Regions from separate parts of the Tindallia texcoconensis genome, predicted to be linked through region 2. Evidence: riboswitches for the same ligand, from Rfam matches in the RefSeq annotation. Region 2 holds a riboswitch; the other holds the start of a gene.

Region 1 (8,711 bases), 1.2 Mb from region 2:
AATAAAGAGGAGAGAGTCCCTTTTTTATGGTATTCGTGAAAGCGTAAGGGCAGAGAAACAATTTTTTTGTGAAGTTCATTACGAATGGTAAAGACAGCTCTTTGACCAGCGGCTTGGCTCCAAATACGTTGTTGATAAGCAAAGTACCAAGAGGCTCCATACAAGGTGAAAAACACGCTCATTAAAAAGATCATTCCTTCTGGGTTACCGGGTAAGATATAATCATCCACCACCCGTTGTGTTAAATAAGGAGGGATGAGCACCGTAAAGCTATGAAGAAATGTAAATAATGCGGCAAGTAGCAGTTCTTTTCGGTACTTGCTGACAGCACTAAAAAAGAAATGGATATTTTCTTTGCGTAAATAGCGGATATGAAATTTATGTTCATTCCTATGCGTAGACTTGTTAAAAAAACTACCTCGCATGTATTTCCTTCCTTTCTGATTAAAGATCCTACAAGATGCTAAGTTCCACAAATTTCCTGTAATCTTCGCTAGAGTGCATCAGTTCTGTGTGAGTACCCTGGGCTTTTATAAGGCCTTCCTTCAAGAACACTACCCGATTTGTTTTTTGAAGTGTTGAAAGGCGATGTGCAATAATGATGGTTGTTTTTCCTTTCATGATACGTGAAATTTCATTCATGATGGTATTGTCTGTGAGAGTATCTACGCTGGAAGTAGGCTCATCTAAAACGAGTATTTCTGGTTTTTTGAGTAAGACACGGGCTAAGGCTAATCGCTGAGCCTGGCCACCAGAAAGACGGACACCTCTTTCGCCGACAGGCGTTTGATAGCCTGAAGGAAGGGATTGGATAAACGAGTCTAACCCAGCGGCTTTAGTAGCTTCTTGTAAGGCAGAGAAAGAAGCTTTAGGTGATCCAATAGAGATGTTTTCCTCAAGGCTGCCATCGAATAAAAAAGGATGCTGCATGACAAATCCAATTTTTTCTCGTAAGCTTGCCAAGGTATAGCAGGTGACTGGATCATCGTCAACCAGCACTTGGCCGGTATTGGGCTGGTAAAATCGAAGCAATAGCTGAAGGAGCGTTGTTTTACCAGCACCTGAAGGTCCTATTATTGCAGTGGTTTCACCTAAGTGGATTTGGAGATTAATACGATGTAAAACAGTTTCTTGATCATAAGAAAAAGATATATCTTTCATGACAATGGATTTTTTTAGCTTTTGGAAAGGGACAGCACCTGGCTCATCTTTGAGAGAAGTACTTTGATTCAAAATATCCATAATTCTGCTGGCTGCTGCATCACCTTGACTAAAAAGGTTGAGAAGAAACCCCGTTTGACGAATGGGTCGTCTTAACATATTTACATAAGCAAGAAATGCCACTAAGGTCCCAGGGGTCATATGATTGTAAGCAACTAACCATCCGCCTGCCAGCAGCACTAGTCCTGTAAAAAAACCAAGCAGAGTCTCTGCATAAGGCATCCAAAAGCCAGTTATGCGGTTGGCTTCAAGGGTTTCATTTAAAAGACAAGTATTTTCTCCAGAGAATTGAAGTTGTTGCCACTCTTCATTTCCAAAGAGTTTGGTTACTTCGATGCCAGCCAGGTTTTCTTGCACACGTGAAGTGAGAGTTCCTGTCTGTTTTCGAATTTCTTTGTAAGCTGGTCTAACTTTCCTGGCATATGTCCACATGGCGTGAATCATAGGCGGAATTAAAACCAAAAAAAGCAGACCCATGTAGGGGTTCCAATAGAATAAAGTGAGCAGAATCCAAAGGAGGACGAGACTATTGGTGATTACTTTCATCAATCCAAACCCAATGAAACGATTTAATGTATCCGTATCCGAGACGATGCGAGCCATTAGGTCACCAACACGGGCTTTGTCATAAAAAGAAAAGGATAATTGATTTAAGTGATGAAAAAGCTGGTTGCGTAGGTTGTGAATTACTTTCTGGCTAAGTAGTTCACTGAATACCTGTTGAGTAAAACTTACCAATCCTTCTAACAAGGAGAGTAGTACCATGGCTAAAGCTAACCAGATAAGCCATGTGGAGCTTCCTGATGGAAGGACGTGATCAATAGCATACTGCATAATCCAAGGAGGCAAGGTTGTTAAAAATGCAATCAATAGGAGCAAAAATCCGATGGCAAAAAAATGCCAGCCATAGGGCTTTAGAAAGGGCCATAACTTCATTGGTAACCCCCCTTTATAGTGTAGATTTCGTTTATTCATTATACCCCTTGCAGGATAAAATAACAAAGGCAAAACAATTTGTGTAACAATCATTGAATTTTCTTGAAAGAAAGGATACAATAGAATTAACTTAATATGCTAGGAGGAACATGGCGAGAGAGTCCGATACGGTGCCGAAGAAGCAATATGTAGAGTTGGGAACTTTGCATAGAATCTTTCAGGAAAAAGGATCGCCATGGGACAAAACTCTGGAAAGATCCAGTATGGACGCCGAAGGTGCAGTGCAGTCGCAATGTATTCTGGTGTGACTGTAAAAACTCTCAGGCTTACTACAGAGGGCATGCAACTATCATTTCCCAAAAGATAGTTAGTGTGTTCTTTTTTATGTAAGAATAAGGAATATGTCGGGAACTCAGGTGAAGGCGGTTGCTAGAAGAAAGGAGGCGCAATATGGTTGAAGAAAAACACACACCATTATTTGAATGGCATAAAGCCCATGGAGGGAAAATGGTGGAGTATGCCGGGTGGAGTATGCCGGTATTGTATGAGGGTCTTATGGAAGAGCATCAGGCGGTGAGGGGAAAAGCAGGCATGTTTGATGTTTCCCATATGGGAGAAGTGAGGGTGCATGGAAAACAAGCACTGAACTTTATCCAACACTTACTGACCAATGACTTTTCTTCCATGAAAGATGGAGAGATCCTATACACCTTCATGTGTTATCCTGAAGGCGGTGTAGTAGACGACCTATTGGTTTACCGATTCAAGGAAGATGAATATCTTTTGGTGATTAATGCTGGAAACGTTTCAAAAGATTTAGATTGGATTCAAAAACAGGCAGAAAGCTTTGATGTGACCATCAAAGATGAGTCTGATGATACAGGGGAATTAGCGATCCAAGGACCCTTGGCAGAAGTAATTACCCAAAAGTTAACAACAATAGATTTATCGGACATCAAGTTCTTTCATTTTAAAGACAACGTTACCATCGCTGGAGTGAATTGTCTTATTTCCAGAACGGGTTACACAGGTGAAGATGGATTTGAGATTTATACTCGCTGGGATGACTTAGAACAGATCTGGAAGGCGCTTATGGAAGCAGGACAAGGAGAAGGCATTCAAGCTGCAGGACTTGGCTGCAGAGATACATTGCGTTTTGAGGCGGGTTTACCGTTGTATGGACATGAAATAGATCAAGATATTTCTCCTCTAGAGGCAGGATTTGGATTTTTTGTAAACTTGAAAAAAGAAAACTTTATAGGAAAAGAAGTTTTGATGCAACAAAAACAAGAGGGAACCCCCCGTAAGTTAGTAGGGTTTGAACTAATTGGAAGAGGTATACCTAGAAGCGGATATGATGTGATGCTGAAGGATGAGAAGATAGGTGTTGTTACCACGGGATATTTGTCTCCTACTTTGAATAAAAATGTTGGTTTAGCCTTAGTCCATCGAAAAGCCATAGGAGATGCAAAGGAAATTCAAGTTCAGATTCGGAAAAAACGAGTAGATGCTAAATTGATTCCCAAGCCTTTTTATAGAAAGAACACCAAATCTAGAGAGTAGGTATACGGATACAATAAAATTAATATAAAAAAGACGAGGAGGAATTAAAATGAGAGAAATGGAAAAACTATTATTTACTGCTGAGCACGAATGGGTGGATGTTCAGGGCGATGAAATGTATATGGGTATTACTGATTTTGCCTCTAAGGCCTTGGGGGACATTGTTTTTATTGAATTACCAGAAGTGGATGAATCTTATGAAAAAGGAGATTCCTTCGGTGTTATTGAATCTGTGAAGGCGGCAGCAGATATGTATATTCCTGTTGATGGAACGGTGCTGGAAATCAATCCAGCCTTAGAAGATGATCCTTCACTTTTGAATCAGGCACCACTAGAAAACTGGTTCGTGAAAATTAAAATTAAAGATCAATCACAGTTGGAAGAGTTAATGAAACCGGAGGACTATCGAAGATTTTGTGAAGAGGAGGCTTAATATGTTTCCATATATCCCGCATACGGAAGAAGATATTCAAAATATGTTAAATACTTTGGGAATGAAAGATCTTGAAGATCTTTTTACAGATGTTCCAAAAGACGTTCGTCTTCAACGAGAGTTGGACTTGGAAGAGCCTAAATCAGAAATTGAGATTAGAAAGCATATGCAAGAGCTGGTGAAGCAAAATAAAAGTGCAGAAGAATTGGTATGCTTTTTAGGGGCTGGTGCGTATGATCATTATATTCCATCTGTGATCAAGCATATTACCTCACGGTCAGAGTTTTATACGGCATACACCCCTTATCAGGCAGAAGCCAGTCAAGGAACCCTTCAGGCTATTTTTGAATTCCAGACAATGATTGCAAATCTTACAGGCATGGATATAGCCAATGCATCTATGTATGATGGGGCTACAGCTACGGCAGAGGCTGCGTATATGGCAGCGGCACAAACGAGACGTAAGCAGGTGGTTGTTTCTGAAACCGTTCACCCTGCAACAAGAAAAGTACTGGAAACTTATGGTCGATTTAACGGTATTCAAGTTATAACAGTTCCTTCGAAAGAAGGAGTAACAGATTTAGAAAAAATGAGCGAACTTGTTACAAAGCAAACAGCAGGAGTGATCATCCAAAATCCAAACTTCTTTGGGATCATAGAAGAGGTAGAAGAGGCAGAAAAAATTGCTCATCGGGATAAAGGTTTACTGATCATGAATGTGGATCCGATTTCCCTTGGATTATTAAAGTCACCAGGAGAAATAGGAGCAGATATTGTAATAGGAGAAGGACAATCCTTAGGGAACCCCATGAATTACGGTGGGCCACATCTTGGATTTATGGCGGCAACTACTAAACTTATGAGGAAAATGCCTGGAAGAATAGTGGGACAAACAACGGATGCAGATGGCCATACTGGATATGTCCTTACACTGCAAACAAGAGAGCAACACATTCGTCGCGAAAAGGCAACCTCAAATATATGCTCAAATCAAGCATTGAATGCATTGGCAGCACTTACGTATATGTCTTTAATGGGAAAGAAAGGACTGCGTCAAGTAGCAGAGCAATCCTTTAAGCAAGCCCATTATGCCTTAGAGAAAATTGAGAAAGAAACCGGATTTAAAAGAACCTTTGACAAACCTTTCTTCAAAGAATTTATGGTAACGGCTCCCAAAGAGGTCAAAGAAGTAAATGAAGAACTGATGAAACAGGGTATACTGGGAGGTTTCTCTGTTGAAAAACATTATTCAGATATTAAAAAAGGAATGCTTCTTTGCGTTACAGAAAAGCGAAGCCTAGACGAAATTCATCAATTAGTAAAAGGTTTGGAGGGGATAAAATGATGGAGTATACGAAATTACTGTGCGACATTTCGAAACCTGGCAGAACTGGCTATCGTCTGCCTCCCGATGAACTTAAGGATATGAATATTGAAGAAGGTATACCAGAAAGCATGAGAGCAACAAAAGACTTGTCTTTACCTGAAGTCAGTGAATTAGATGTAGTTCGTCATTTTGTGAATATATCGCAGAAAAACTTTGCTATTGATAAAGGGTTTTATCCATTGGGTTCATGCACTATGAAATACAACCCCAAAATAAATGAAGATATCGCTTCATTGCCTGGATTTAGTATGATGCACCCTTACCAACCTGAAGAAACGGCTCAAGGTGCTTTGGAAATGATGTATGAGTTGGAAAAAATGCTGGCAGAAATTACTGGTATGGCAGGAATGACGCTACAGCCAGCTGCTGGAGCCCATGGTGAAATGACTGGATTGATGGTGATTAAAGCATATCACGATAAACGAGGAGATACCAAAAGAACAAAAATAATTGTACCAGACTCGGCACATGGAACAAATCCATCCAGCGCCCATGTTGTTGGATACGATGTGGTGGAAGTGAAGTCCAATAAAGAAGGGGATGTTGACCTGGAAAGTCTCAAGTCTGTTCTTGGGGACGACATCGCTGGATTGATGCTTACTAATCCTAGCACCTTAGGGTTATATGAAAGAAACATCGTGGAGATAGCTAAATTAGTGCATGAAGCAGGAGGACTCCTTTATTACGATGGCGCTAATGCAAACGCAATCTTAGGCATATCTCGACCTGGTGATATGGGTTTTGATGTAGTGCACTTGAATCTTCATAAAACCTTTACAACACCACATGGAGGAGGAGGACCCGGTAGCGGGCCGATTGGGGTTCGTGAAGATTTGCTGCAATTTCTTCCTATGCCTGTGATAGCCAAAGAAGGTAACTCCTTTAAATTAGACTATGATCGGCCTGATAGCATAGGCAAAATCCATTCTTTTTATGGTAACTTTGGCGTTAATGTGAAAGCCTATACCTACATTAAAACCATGGGAGCTGAAGGATTAAAAAAAGTAAGCCAAATGGCGGTTTTAAATGCTAATTACTTGATGCACCATCTAAAAGATCACTATAAACTGCCTTATGATCGAGTGTGCATGCATGAATTTGTTTTGGCTGGCCTAGGAAAAAAAGAGTTGGAAGTCAATACGACGGATGTGGCTAAGCGATTGCTAGATTATGGATTCCATCCACCAACAGTTTATTTCCCGCTGATTGTGCCAGAAGCATTAATGATTGAACCAACAGAAACAGAATGTAAAGAAACCTTGGATGCATTTATAGAGGCCATGGCAGCGATTTCCAAAGAAGCAGATGAAAACATCGAACTTCTTAAATCAGCACCCTTGGATATGCCAGTAAAAAGATTAGATGAAGTAAAAGCAGCTCGTGAACCAGTTCTAAAATGTGAAATACCTGTATAAACCTTTAGCTTGATAAAGCCGAGTGCCGGATATGCCTGGCCCTCGGTTTTTTAAGATTTAGGGTAGAATAGACTTGAATTGTACAGGAGACGGAAGGTCAGCAATCCTAAAGAAAAGTCTAGAGTTAAAGATAGGATCATATGAACGTTCAACAAAATGGCTAGCACTTATATATCTTAGGAGTGGAGGGATTTTCGGATGAAAAAAGAGCTCATTATTATCGGAGCAGGTCCAGGAGGATATGTGGCAGCCATTCGGGCAGCCCAGCTAGGTGTACAGGTGACCCTAATAGAAGGTCGTGATATTGGTGGTACCTGCTTAAACAGAGGATGCATTTCTACAAAAGCGATGTATACAAATGCTAAAAAAATAAATGATCTCAAGAAAATGGATGAGTTTGGTATTAAGTTGGAAGGCTATAGCCTGGATTACGACAAAATTCAAAGTAGAAAACAATCCGTTGTCAATCAATTGGTAGGTGGGATTGAAAAGCTGCTAAAAGCCTATGGAGTTCAAGTGATTCAGGGATGGGCATCCTTTACTGGGAAAAAGAACATAGAGGTAAAAACAAAAGAAGGTGAAACCCTTGATTTAGAAGGGGAAAAGATCTTAATCGCCAGCGGATCCAAACCAACGATCCTACCTGTAGAGGGGGTTGATTTGCCTGGGGTTATTACCAGCGACGAACTTTTAGATATTGACCATATTCCTAAAAGATTAGCAGTGGCAGGGAGTGGAGTCATAGGTATCGAGTTGGCGGCAATTTTTAATGCTTTTGGTTCAGAAGTAACAGTGGTTTCATCAACGCTTCTGAAGCGAATGGATGGCGAAATGATTAAAAGAGTACAACCTTATCTGAAGAAACAAGGCCTTGATTTAAAGCAGGATTTCCGAGTGGAAGGGATTCGCCAAACTGAAACAGGCCTTCAAGTTGAGATGCGAAATAAAAAAACTGGGAAAGAAGATGTGGTGGAAGCAGATACTCTGTTGATGGCACCAGGAAGAGAGCCAATGCTGAGTGGGTTAAATCTGGAAAAAGCCAGTGTAGAATATGACCCAACAGGTATTAAAGTAAATGAAAAGCTTCAGACGAGTAATGAGAACATTTATGCTATTGGTGACGTACTAGGCGGAATGATGCTAGCACATGTGGCATCTCATCAAGGAATAGCCGCTGTGGAGTATATGCAAGGCCATGATTCATCTATTCGATTGGATATAGTGCCAGATTGTGTTTTTATAGATCCTCAATTGGCCGGGGTTGGTATGACGGAAGAAGAAATCAAAGAAAAAGAGATTGAGTATATTACTGGAAAATTTATGTTTGGTGCAAATGGGAAAGCACTTGGAATGGGAGAAGCGGAAGGATTTGTAAAAATCTTAGCTCGAAAAGACAATCATCAATTACTGGGTATGCATGTCATGGGGGCTCATGCCTCGGACTTGATTCATGAAGGTGCTTTGGCATTGAGCCACAATATGACACTGCAAGATATTACACAAACAATACACGCACATCCTACTTTAGCAGAAACGGTGATGGAAGCGGCCTTGGCAGCAACAGATGAAGCCATTCATATGGCTCCCTCACGAAAAAAGAAAAAACAATAATGAAAATTATTATCATTTACTGTTTAAAAACCTTCTGAGTGGATAACTATATAATGAGAACAAAATATTAAACAGGAGGTTTTAACATGACAGAAAGACTTGTAGGCAAACCAGCCCCGAACTTCCAGATGAAGTTTGTTGACGG
Region 2 (8,711 bases):
GGTCACAAATTGTTTTTGTGGTCCATTTGTTATTTCAAGGGATTCCTTTAGGAACAGAAGGGAGCGTTCCGGCGTGAAAAGAAAAAAATACTTGTTGCTGGCAATCTTCCTTGCTATGATGGTAGGGTTCGCTATGATGACAGAAAGCCGCCGTGCTTGGTTGCTTAGGGTCGATGTAGAAGAAATTCAGCAAATGATTTTGGCCTATGGAGGCTGGAGTCGACTGGTTTTTTTAGCGCTCTCTATTTTTAGACCCTTAATGGCAATACCTGTTTCCTTTTTCTTTGTATCCGGCGGACTGGCTTTTGGAACCTTGGAAGGAAGCTTTTGGGCCTTAGGGGGAATGGCTGGCTCCACCTCCCTTATCTATTTGTTTTCCAGTCGGTTTCATCGGATCTTTCGTCGAATGGTGCCGTATAAATACATCAGGATGCTTTATAATGTAACAGAAAAAGACCTTATGCCTAAGATTTTTTCCATCCGAGTAACACCAGGAATGCCCTTTGACTCCATCACAGCAGCTTCCGGACTGGCTCGCCTTCCCTTTAAAAAATTCATGGTGGGAACCATGCTGGGAATGCTGCCCAAGGGAATTCTCTATACGTATTTAGGAGAAAATCTGGACAATTATTTATCGCCGAGTACCCTGATGGTTTATGGGATCTTACTGGCGATGGCCATAGCACCTCATGGCTACAAAAGATATATGCGGAAAAAGAAAGAATCATAAAAAGCCAGAAAAAGTGCTGGAAGCCTTTGGCAAAGGAGTTTTTAAATGATAGAAGAACATAAAGATGAATACTATATGAGACTAGCCCTAGAAGAAGCCGAGAAAGCCCAAGCCATAGGAGAGGTGCCGATTGGAGCTGTAGTGGTTCGAAAAGGAGAAATCATTGCCAGGGCCCATAATAAGCGAGAGATAGATAAAATGGCAACGGCCCATGCGGAACTGTTGGCCATCCAACAGGCTTGTCAAACCGCTGGTGGATGGAGGCTGACAGAAAGTACGCTATACGTAACCGTAGAACCCTGCCCTATGTGTGCAGGAGCTATTTTCCAAAGTCGAATTGACAGAGTGGTGATTGGTGCCATGGATCCTAAAGCCGGAGCCTGTGGTTCTTTGATGAATACCTTGCAAGATGAACGACTGAACCATCAAGCAGAAATCATTACAGGGGTATTGGAAGATCAGTGTTCTCGCATAATGAAAAATTTTTTCATGAAGCTTCGAGAGAAAAAGACCTATTCAAAAAAACTATAGAAATTCAAATACCCATAGAAAAAATCTATTTCAATTAAAAGCAGCTCCATGATAAAGTATCGAATGAATCCTGTTTAGAAGACTTCCTTTCTATAGGCGGTTTCGTCCTTAGGATGTCCATAAACCTTGACAGAATACATAGGAAGATGAAGGGATGATAAACGTGAAAGAAGAATGGCTCGTAGCCTTTCATTCCACTCACCACGCTATAGCGGCAGAACGTTTGGGAAAAGAGGCTGGATGGTCCATGGAAATGATTCCTACCCCAAGGGATATTTCAGCTAGTTGTGGCCTTTCGCTACATTTTCCAGTCTCCACGGAGACTGACCAAGCAACGGTGATGCAGAAACTGAAGGAAAAAAGAATTCTTTGGGCCGGCGTATACTTACCAGAGAAAGCCCCGAAAAATGGCAAGAAATGGAAACTTCTAGTGGCAGGAGAAGAATAAACAAAGAAACTACTTGGATGTAGCTTAGGAGGATCATTGTGGTTCGTATTGGAATAGATATTGGTTCAACGGTTACAAAAGCAGTGGTACTGCAAGGACAAGACATTATCGCATACCATCGGTTACCTACTGGCTGGAGCCCAAAAGAAACCGGAGAGGCCCTCATCCAACAATTAAAAGAGAAGCAAGGGTTTTCGGAACAGGAAATTAGTTCGGTGGTGACCACTGGTTACGGACGTAAAACCTTGTCCTTTGCTACTCGAAAAATAACAGAAATCACATGCCATGCCAAAGGTGCTTTTTACCTTAGTCCTACATCCAGAACCGTCATTGATATTGGAGGGCAAGACAGCAAAGTAATTCGGATGGACGATGCTGGAAATGTAGTGGATTTTATTATGAACGATAAATGTGCAGCTGGTACAGGGCAGTTTTTACAGGTAATGGCTACCCGTTTAGAAGTCGATGTTAAGGATCTAGAAAAAATGGCATTGCAGGATAAACCAGCTCAAATAAATAGTATGTGTACGGTTTTTGCTGAATCAGAAATCATCGGAATGTTGGCGGGTGGGGCTTCTAAGGAAAGCATTGCCTCCGGACTGCTATCGTCTACGGCTGGTCGAATTTCTACCCAGGCAATGAGAATAGGCGTGGAGGAATCCATATTTTTCTCAGGAGGCTTGGCGAGGAATAGATACCTACAACAGAAGCTTGAAGAAAACCTGGGAAAAGCCATAGAAGTGTCTTCCATGGCTCAGTATACAGGAGCCATTGGGGCTGCGCTTTTAGGGTAAAAGGAGTGAATACAATCAATTTACAAAAAAGCCTTGCCAAAGACAAGAGTTTTCTTTATAATAGATTGTGCGGCTATTCATCAAAGGAAGCCTAATAGAGGATCTGTTTAAAAGATCTGTTTGTGGATAATCAAGGAGAGGTGACCGAGTGGCTAAGGGGCACGCCTGGAAAGCGTGTAAGGCTTAACGGCCCCGCGGGTTCGAGTCCCGCTCTCTCCGCCATTAAATTTGTCATAAAGGTTGCTGTGCTAGATGGGGAGGTAGCGGTGCCCTATAACCTGCAAACCGCTATAGCAGGGTTGAATTCCCCGTGGAGGCATTGTATTTGTGGTGCAGACTCGGATAAGTGGTTATGACGATTGGGTCCCGCTCAACGAAAGCTCATGAACCCCGTCAGGTCCGGAAGGAAGCAGCGGTAAGTGATCCCTTTTGTGTGCTGCGGGCCAGCCTGATTTGAGCTAACTGTTCGGGTACCGGCTATGAAGCATTGTCGAATCGGGGTGCACAGCTTTTATTAATTACAGTTAAAAGAGTAAGCGTAATAAAAAAGACCAAAACCAAAAAAAATGATCGTAAAAGACAAGTGATAATACACTTGTCTTTTTTGTGGCTAAGGAAATAGCATGCGCATTTAACGTGTGGATTATTTTGTGACTTTGACTTTGTTTTTCCTTTCCAACTAACCAAGGAAATCGCAGAGGGCTGAATTACAATAGATCCAGCGTTCTTTTCCATGTTAATTTTTTATCAAAAAAAGGATTGCCTTTTATAGGAAAACGTTATATAATTATTGCAGAGATCGATATCAATATAGTGCATCGACAAAATTTCATACGAACACTGGATGACGCATGCGGGAGAGAGCTCGAAATGAGCCGCCGAAGGTAAAAGCTAATGGCTAAGATCCTTAGTGAATTTCTCAGGCAAAAAGACCGTGTGTTGACAGACCTCTGGAAAGCGAAAGCACCGAAGGAGCAAGTCCTGTTAATGATTTCATTAACAGGGAGAAACTCTCAGGTCCCAATACAGAGCAAATAGGATGAATTTCCTGTTTGCTCTTTTTTGCGACCAAGGAAATCGGCCTAAACATTCTTTTACCTAGGCGGTGGTGGCATGGTAACAACAAATAATCCAATGGTAAAACATTATCTGGAAGAGCAGGGAAAGCCCTTGTTTTGGGTAGAAGGGGATTACGAGGACGTACTGTTAGAGGTACGAAATCGAGTTCATGAAGGACATCAAATGCTTACCCATCCCTTAGCGGGCAGCGTTAAGCCCTATGAGACGCCTTACCGTACAGTGGTGATTTCCGACGAAAAAACCACCTTGCACATGCCGTCCCTTCAAACCTTAGAGCAGGCATTTGCATTGCTAGCATCCTTTAAAGGCAAAGATGGAAAACTTCATTCTCTGCGAACGTACAGAGAAGAAGATTTGCCAGACCTTCAATTAGTGGATTTGGACTTAATCAAGTCTGTTATAGAGGAACATTAAAAACGATAAAAGAAAAGAAAGGAGCGAAATGTATGAAACTCGAAGTAGGAAAAGTGTTTATTGAAGACGTTCAGTTTGGGGAAAAAACCCATGTGGACGGACACGTGTTGGTTGTGGATCACAGAGAGCTGCTGGAAGCCATTGGAGGCGATGAGCACCTATGGAAAATCCGAGTAGATTTAGCCCATCCAGGAGAATCTGTGCGTATTACACCCGTAAAAGATGTGATTGAACCACGGGTAAAGGTAAAAGGACATGGGGAGATTTTCCCAGGCATGTTGGGCAAAGTACACACCGTAGGAAATGGTAGAACCCATGCCATGAAAAACGTAGCAGTGGTAACCGCAGGAAAAGTAGTTGGTTTTCAGGAGGGAATTATCGATATGTCCGGTCCAGGCGCCGACTATACCCCCTTCTCCAAGACCCATAATGTCGTCATTACAGCAGAGCCGAAACCAGGCATCAAAGCCCACGACCACGAAGCCGCTTTAAGAACCGTGGGACTAAAAGCAGCCGCATTTTTGGGACAAGCCATCAAAGAAGTAGAGCCAGATGAAGTGAAGGTATACGAAACCCTTGCACCAAGAGAAGCAGCCGAATTATATCCAGACCTTCCACGGGTAGGATATGTGTATATGCTTCAAACCCAAGGATTGCTTCATGACACTTACGTATATGGCGTAGATGCTAAGAAATTGGTTCCAACTGTCATGTATCCAACAGAAATCATGGACGGCGCTATTGTTAGTGGAAACTGCGTTTCTGCCTGCGATAAGAACCCTACCTATATTCATCTCAACAATCCGGTTATTGAAGATTTATACGAAGAACATGGAAAGACCATTAACTTTCTGGGAGTCATCATCACCAACGAAAACGTTACCCTGGCAGACAAAGAACGATCCTCTAACTGGACAGCAAAGCTTTGCGAATTTATGGGCTTAGACGGAGCCATTGTGACACAGGAAGGCTTTGGAAATCCAGATACAGACTTAATTATGAATTGCCGAAAAATCGAAGAAAAAGGAATTAAAACCGTAATTGTGACAGACGAATATGCCGGCAGAGATGGCGCATCCCAGTCCTTGGCAGATGCAGATCCAAAAGCAAATGCCGTTGTCACCAACGGAAACGCCAACGAAACCATCCTTCTTCCAGATATGAACCGACTGATTGGAACAACAGCCTACATTGATTCTATTGCCGGCGGTTTTTCCGGAAGTCTTCGAGAAGATGGATCCATAGAAGTAGAGCTACAAGCGATTACAGGTGCCACCAACGAAACTGGATTCGGCCATCTGTCAGCAGTAGCCTATTAAAAACAAAGACACAGATAGTCAAAAAATAGGTAGATAAACGTTATTTTTAATGATAAAGGGTATACAAAGAAAGGATGGTATCGATGGCCAAAAAGCGAATTATTCATTATGTGAATCAGTTCTTTGCCGGTATTGGTGGCGAAGAAAAAGCAGATATACCACCAGAGTTAAGAGAAGGCGTAGTGGGCCCTGGAATGGCCTTCAATTCAGCTTTTGGAGAGGAAGCAGAAATTGTAGCCACCATTATTTGCGGCGATTCCTACTTCAACGAAAATCCTGAAACATCAAAACAAAAAATCCTTGAAATGATCAAACCCTACGAAGCAGACCTATTTATAGCAGGACCGGCCTTTAATGCGGGACGCTATGGAGTTGCTTGCGCTACGGTGGCTTGGATGGTGCAGGAAGAATTAAACATTCCAGTATTAACAGGAATGTACGTAGAAAACCCAGGGGCAGATTTGTTCCGAAAGGGAATCTATATCATTGAAACCGGCAATTCCGCTGCTGCCATGCGTAAGGCAGTGCCAGCCATGGTGAAAATGGCGAAGAAAATGCTTAATGGCGAAGAAATTGGTAAGCCAGAAGAAGAAGGATATATTCCGAGAGGCATTCGGAAAAATGTCTTTATGGAAGAAAGAGGTTCCCGCCGAGCCGTAAACATGATGATTGCCAAGCTAGGCGGCAAAGAGTACCAAACCGAATATGCCATGCCAGAATTTGACCGAGTACCACCAGCGGATCCGTTGGAAGACCTTAGTCATCTCAAGATAGCCATGGTTACTTCTGGTGGTATAGTGCCAAAACAAAACCCAGATCGAGTAGAATCCTCCAGTGCTTCTAAATTTGGAAAATATTCCATCGAAGGAGTAGAGGATTTAACGGAAGAAATGTATGAAACCGCTCATGGTGGCTATGACCCAATATATGCCAATGAAGATCCAGATCGAGTACTGCCCCTAGATGTACTGAGAGACATGGAGCGAGAAGGGGTTATTGGAAGTATCTTTGAATATTTCTATAGTACTGTGGGCAACGGAACCTCCGTAGGAAATTCAAAAGCCTTTGGAATCTCTATTGGAAAAGAACTAAAGCAAGCAGGGGTAGATGCGGTCTTGCTTACCTCCACATGAGGTACTTGTACACGTTGCGGTGCAACGATGGTTAAAGAAATTGAACGTTTTGGAATTCCAGTGGTTCATGTATGCACGGTAGTACCTATTTCTATGACCGTAGGAGCTAATCGAATTATCCCAGCAGTAGCCATTCCTCATCCATTTGGAAATCCAGTTCTGGAGCCGAAGGAAGAGAAAATGCTGAGACGTCGATTAGTAGAAAAAGCAATGAACTCCTTGAAAATGCATATTGAAACCCAAACCGTTATAGAATAAAGTCCTAACAAACAATCTATTGAAGAGAATGAAAACAGGAGGGGTCACAATGCTAGAACTAGATAAGAACACATTTCAAGAAGAAGTGTTAGATGCAAAAGGATTTGTATTAGTAGACTATTGGAGCGATGGATGCGAACCATGCAAAGCATTGCTTCCAGATATTGAAGCCTTGGCAGAAGCCTATGGAGACAAAGTGAAATTCACTAAGTTAAACATAACAGGCGCCCGTCGTTTGGCTATCTCCCAAAAAGTATTGGGACTGCCCACCATTATTCTATACAAAGATGGAGAAAAAGCAGCAGAAGTAACCAAAGATGATGCGACAAAAGCCAATATCGAAAAAATGATAACGGATCATGCATAAACAGATCCACCATAAGGCGTAGAAGTTATCCAGAAGGATGGCCTTTCCATGCTTCTGGATATCTCATAAATAAGATGAAAACACAAAAAAATAAAAAAAGAAAGGATGGTTCTAAATGAGTATCTTGGATGGCAAAAAAGTCATTATCATTGGCGACCGAGATGGTATTCCGGCACCGGCAATGGAAGAATGCCTGCAGGGTACCGGAGCAGAAGTAGTATTCTCTTCCACAGAATGCTTCGTCTGAACGGCTGCAGGTGCAATGGACCTAGAAAATCAAAATCGAGTGAATACCCTGACGGAAAAACACGGAGCGGAGAATATGTTAATTCTCCTTGGAGGAGCAGAGGCAGAATCTGCCGGACTGGCCGCCGAAACCGTAACCAATGGGGATCCTACTTTTGCAGGTCCATTAGCAGGAGTCCAGTTAGGACTCAAAGTATACCACGCAGTTGAACCAGAATTTAAAGAAGCTGTCAAGGAAGAAGTATATGAAGAGCAAATCGGCATGATGGAAATGGTACTAGACGTCGATGAAATTATTGAAGAAATGAGCAGTATTCGAGAGCAGTTCTGTAAATACTAAGGAAAAAGTTGGAAAAGCTGATAGTGGAAAGTTGGAAAGTAGAAGACAAAGTGCTGAACCAGCAAACCACAAGTTGCTTTTAGCTAAATGATAAGGGTGATGGATGTTGCATCACCCTTATTTTAAACCCTGACCACTATTATGGAGGTGTGTTAATTGGATTTTCCAGTGATAAAAGGAACCGGATACGCCCTGGTATATACACCAGACATCATGCATTGGCATGGAACGACCCAAAGTCTAGAGAGGGCAGCACATCCAGATTCAGAATACTTAAAAGCATTAACCAAGCATACGAGACCTTTTCAAGAAGCCGTAGCCTATGCACCAAACCAAACCTATATTGGCGCCCTGCACCCAGAAAAACTGCGAGATATTGCCAAACCATGGTATGAAAATCCAGTAGAAAATGCAGATAGACAAGGCCCCTTAGGCGAAATCATGCCACAGGATGAGTTCTACGGCTTAATGAAAATTGCCGATGTTTTTGACCTTGTCAGCCTAGAAGAAAACTTTTGGCAACAAGCAAAGACAAAACTCCAAGCCCATCCTCTCTTTGCTGCGGATACGGAAAAAATGGGAAAAGGCGAAACCCTAAGCGATATTCAGACTTACATTGATAAATACCATGCAGATCCGATGTATCATGAAGGAGAACTGATCGGCTGCGTAAAAAGAGCTCACGATGTAGACTTAAGCCTAACAGCCCATATCATTTTCGAAAACTTAGTATCAAAAGCATCTGGGATGCTGGCAATGAAACACTTGATTGATAAAGCAGAGATAGATGTGAACAGCATCGATTATGTGATCGAATGCTCCGAAGAAGCTTGCGGCGATATGAACCAGCGAGGCGGCGGTAACTTTGCCAAAGCCATTGCAGAATCCGTAGGAGCCGTTAATGCTACAGGATCCGATGTTCGAGGTTTTTGTGCGGCGCCTACCCACGCTTTGATTGAAGCTGCAGCTCTAGTGAAAGCAGGGGTCTACGAAAATGTAGTCGTTGTAGCTGGTGGTGCTACAGCTAAACTGGGGATGAATGGCAAAGACC

The links. Region 2 has a riboswitch for glycine ahead of ACZ47N_RS05260 (GrdX family protein). Riboswitches for the same ligand answer to the same signal wherever they lie in the genome.
Region 1: another riboswitch for glycine. It lies ahead of gcvT (glycine cleavage system aminomethyltransferase GcvT); the one in region 2 lies ahead of ACZ47N_RS05260 (GrdX family protein).

What each region holds. Positions count from the first base shown of each region.
Region 1 covers NZ_AP042431.1:2,350,827-2,359,537, forward strand. Annotated here, with positions in the region: gene ACZ47N_RS10605 (ABC transporter ATP-binding protein) at 1-425, opposite strand, end outside; gene ACZ47N_RS10610 (ABC transporter ATP-binding protein) at 454-2,157, opposite strand; glycine riboswitch at 2,301-2,400, shown strand; glycine riboswitch at 2,404-2,494, shown strand; gene gcvT (glycine cleavage system aminomethyltransferase GcvT) at 2,608-3,720, shown strand; gene gcvH (glycine cleavage system protein GcvH) at 3,770-4,153, shown strand; gene gcvPA (aminomethyl-transferring glycine dehydrogenase subunit GcvPA) at 4,155-5,498, shown strand; gene gcvPB (aminomethyl-transferring glycine dehydrogenase subunit GcvPB) at 5,495-6,955, shown strand; gene lpdA (dihydrolipoyl dehydrogenase) at 7,154-8,566, shown strand; gene ACZ47N_RS10640 (peroxiredoxin) at 8,653-8,711, shown strand, end outside.
Region 2 covers NZ_AP042431.1:1,130,561-1,139,271, reverse strand. Annotated here, with positions in the region: gene ACZ47N_RS05290 (TVP38/TMEM64 family protein) at 74-730, shown strand; gene tadA (tRNA adenosine(34) deaminase TadA) at 776-1,261, shown strand; gene ACZ47N_RS05280 (putative Se/S carrier protein) at 1,416-1,709, shown strand; gene ACZ47N_RS05275 (acyl-CoA dehydratase activase) at 1,748-2,503, shown strand; tRNA gene ACZ47N_RS05270 (tRNA-Ser) at 2,638-2,725, shown strand; RNA gene ffs (signal recognition particle sRNA large type) at 2,747-3,011, shown strand; glycine riboswitch at 3,348-3,448, shown strand; gene ACZ47N_RS05260 (GrdX family protein) at 3,617-3,997, shown strand; gene ACZ47N_RS05255 (glycine/sarcosine/betaine reductase component B subunit) at 4,030-5,316, shown strand; gene grdB (glycine reductase complex selenoprotein B) at 5,400-6,707, shown strand; gene trxA (thioredoxin TrxA) at 6,757-7,074, shown strand; gene grdA (glycine/sarcosine/betaine reductase complex selenoprotein A) at 7,190-7,660, shown strand; gene grdC (glycine/sarcosine/betaine reductase complex component C subunit beta) at 7,817-8,711, shown strand, end outside.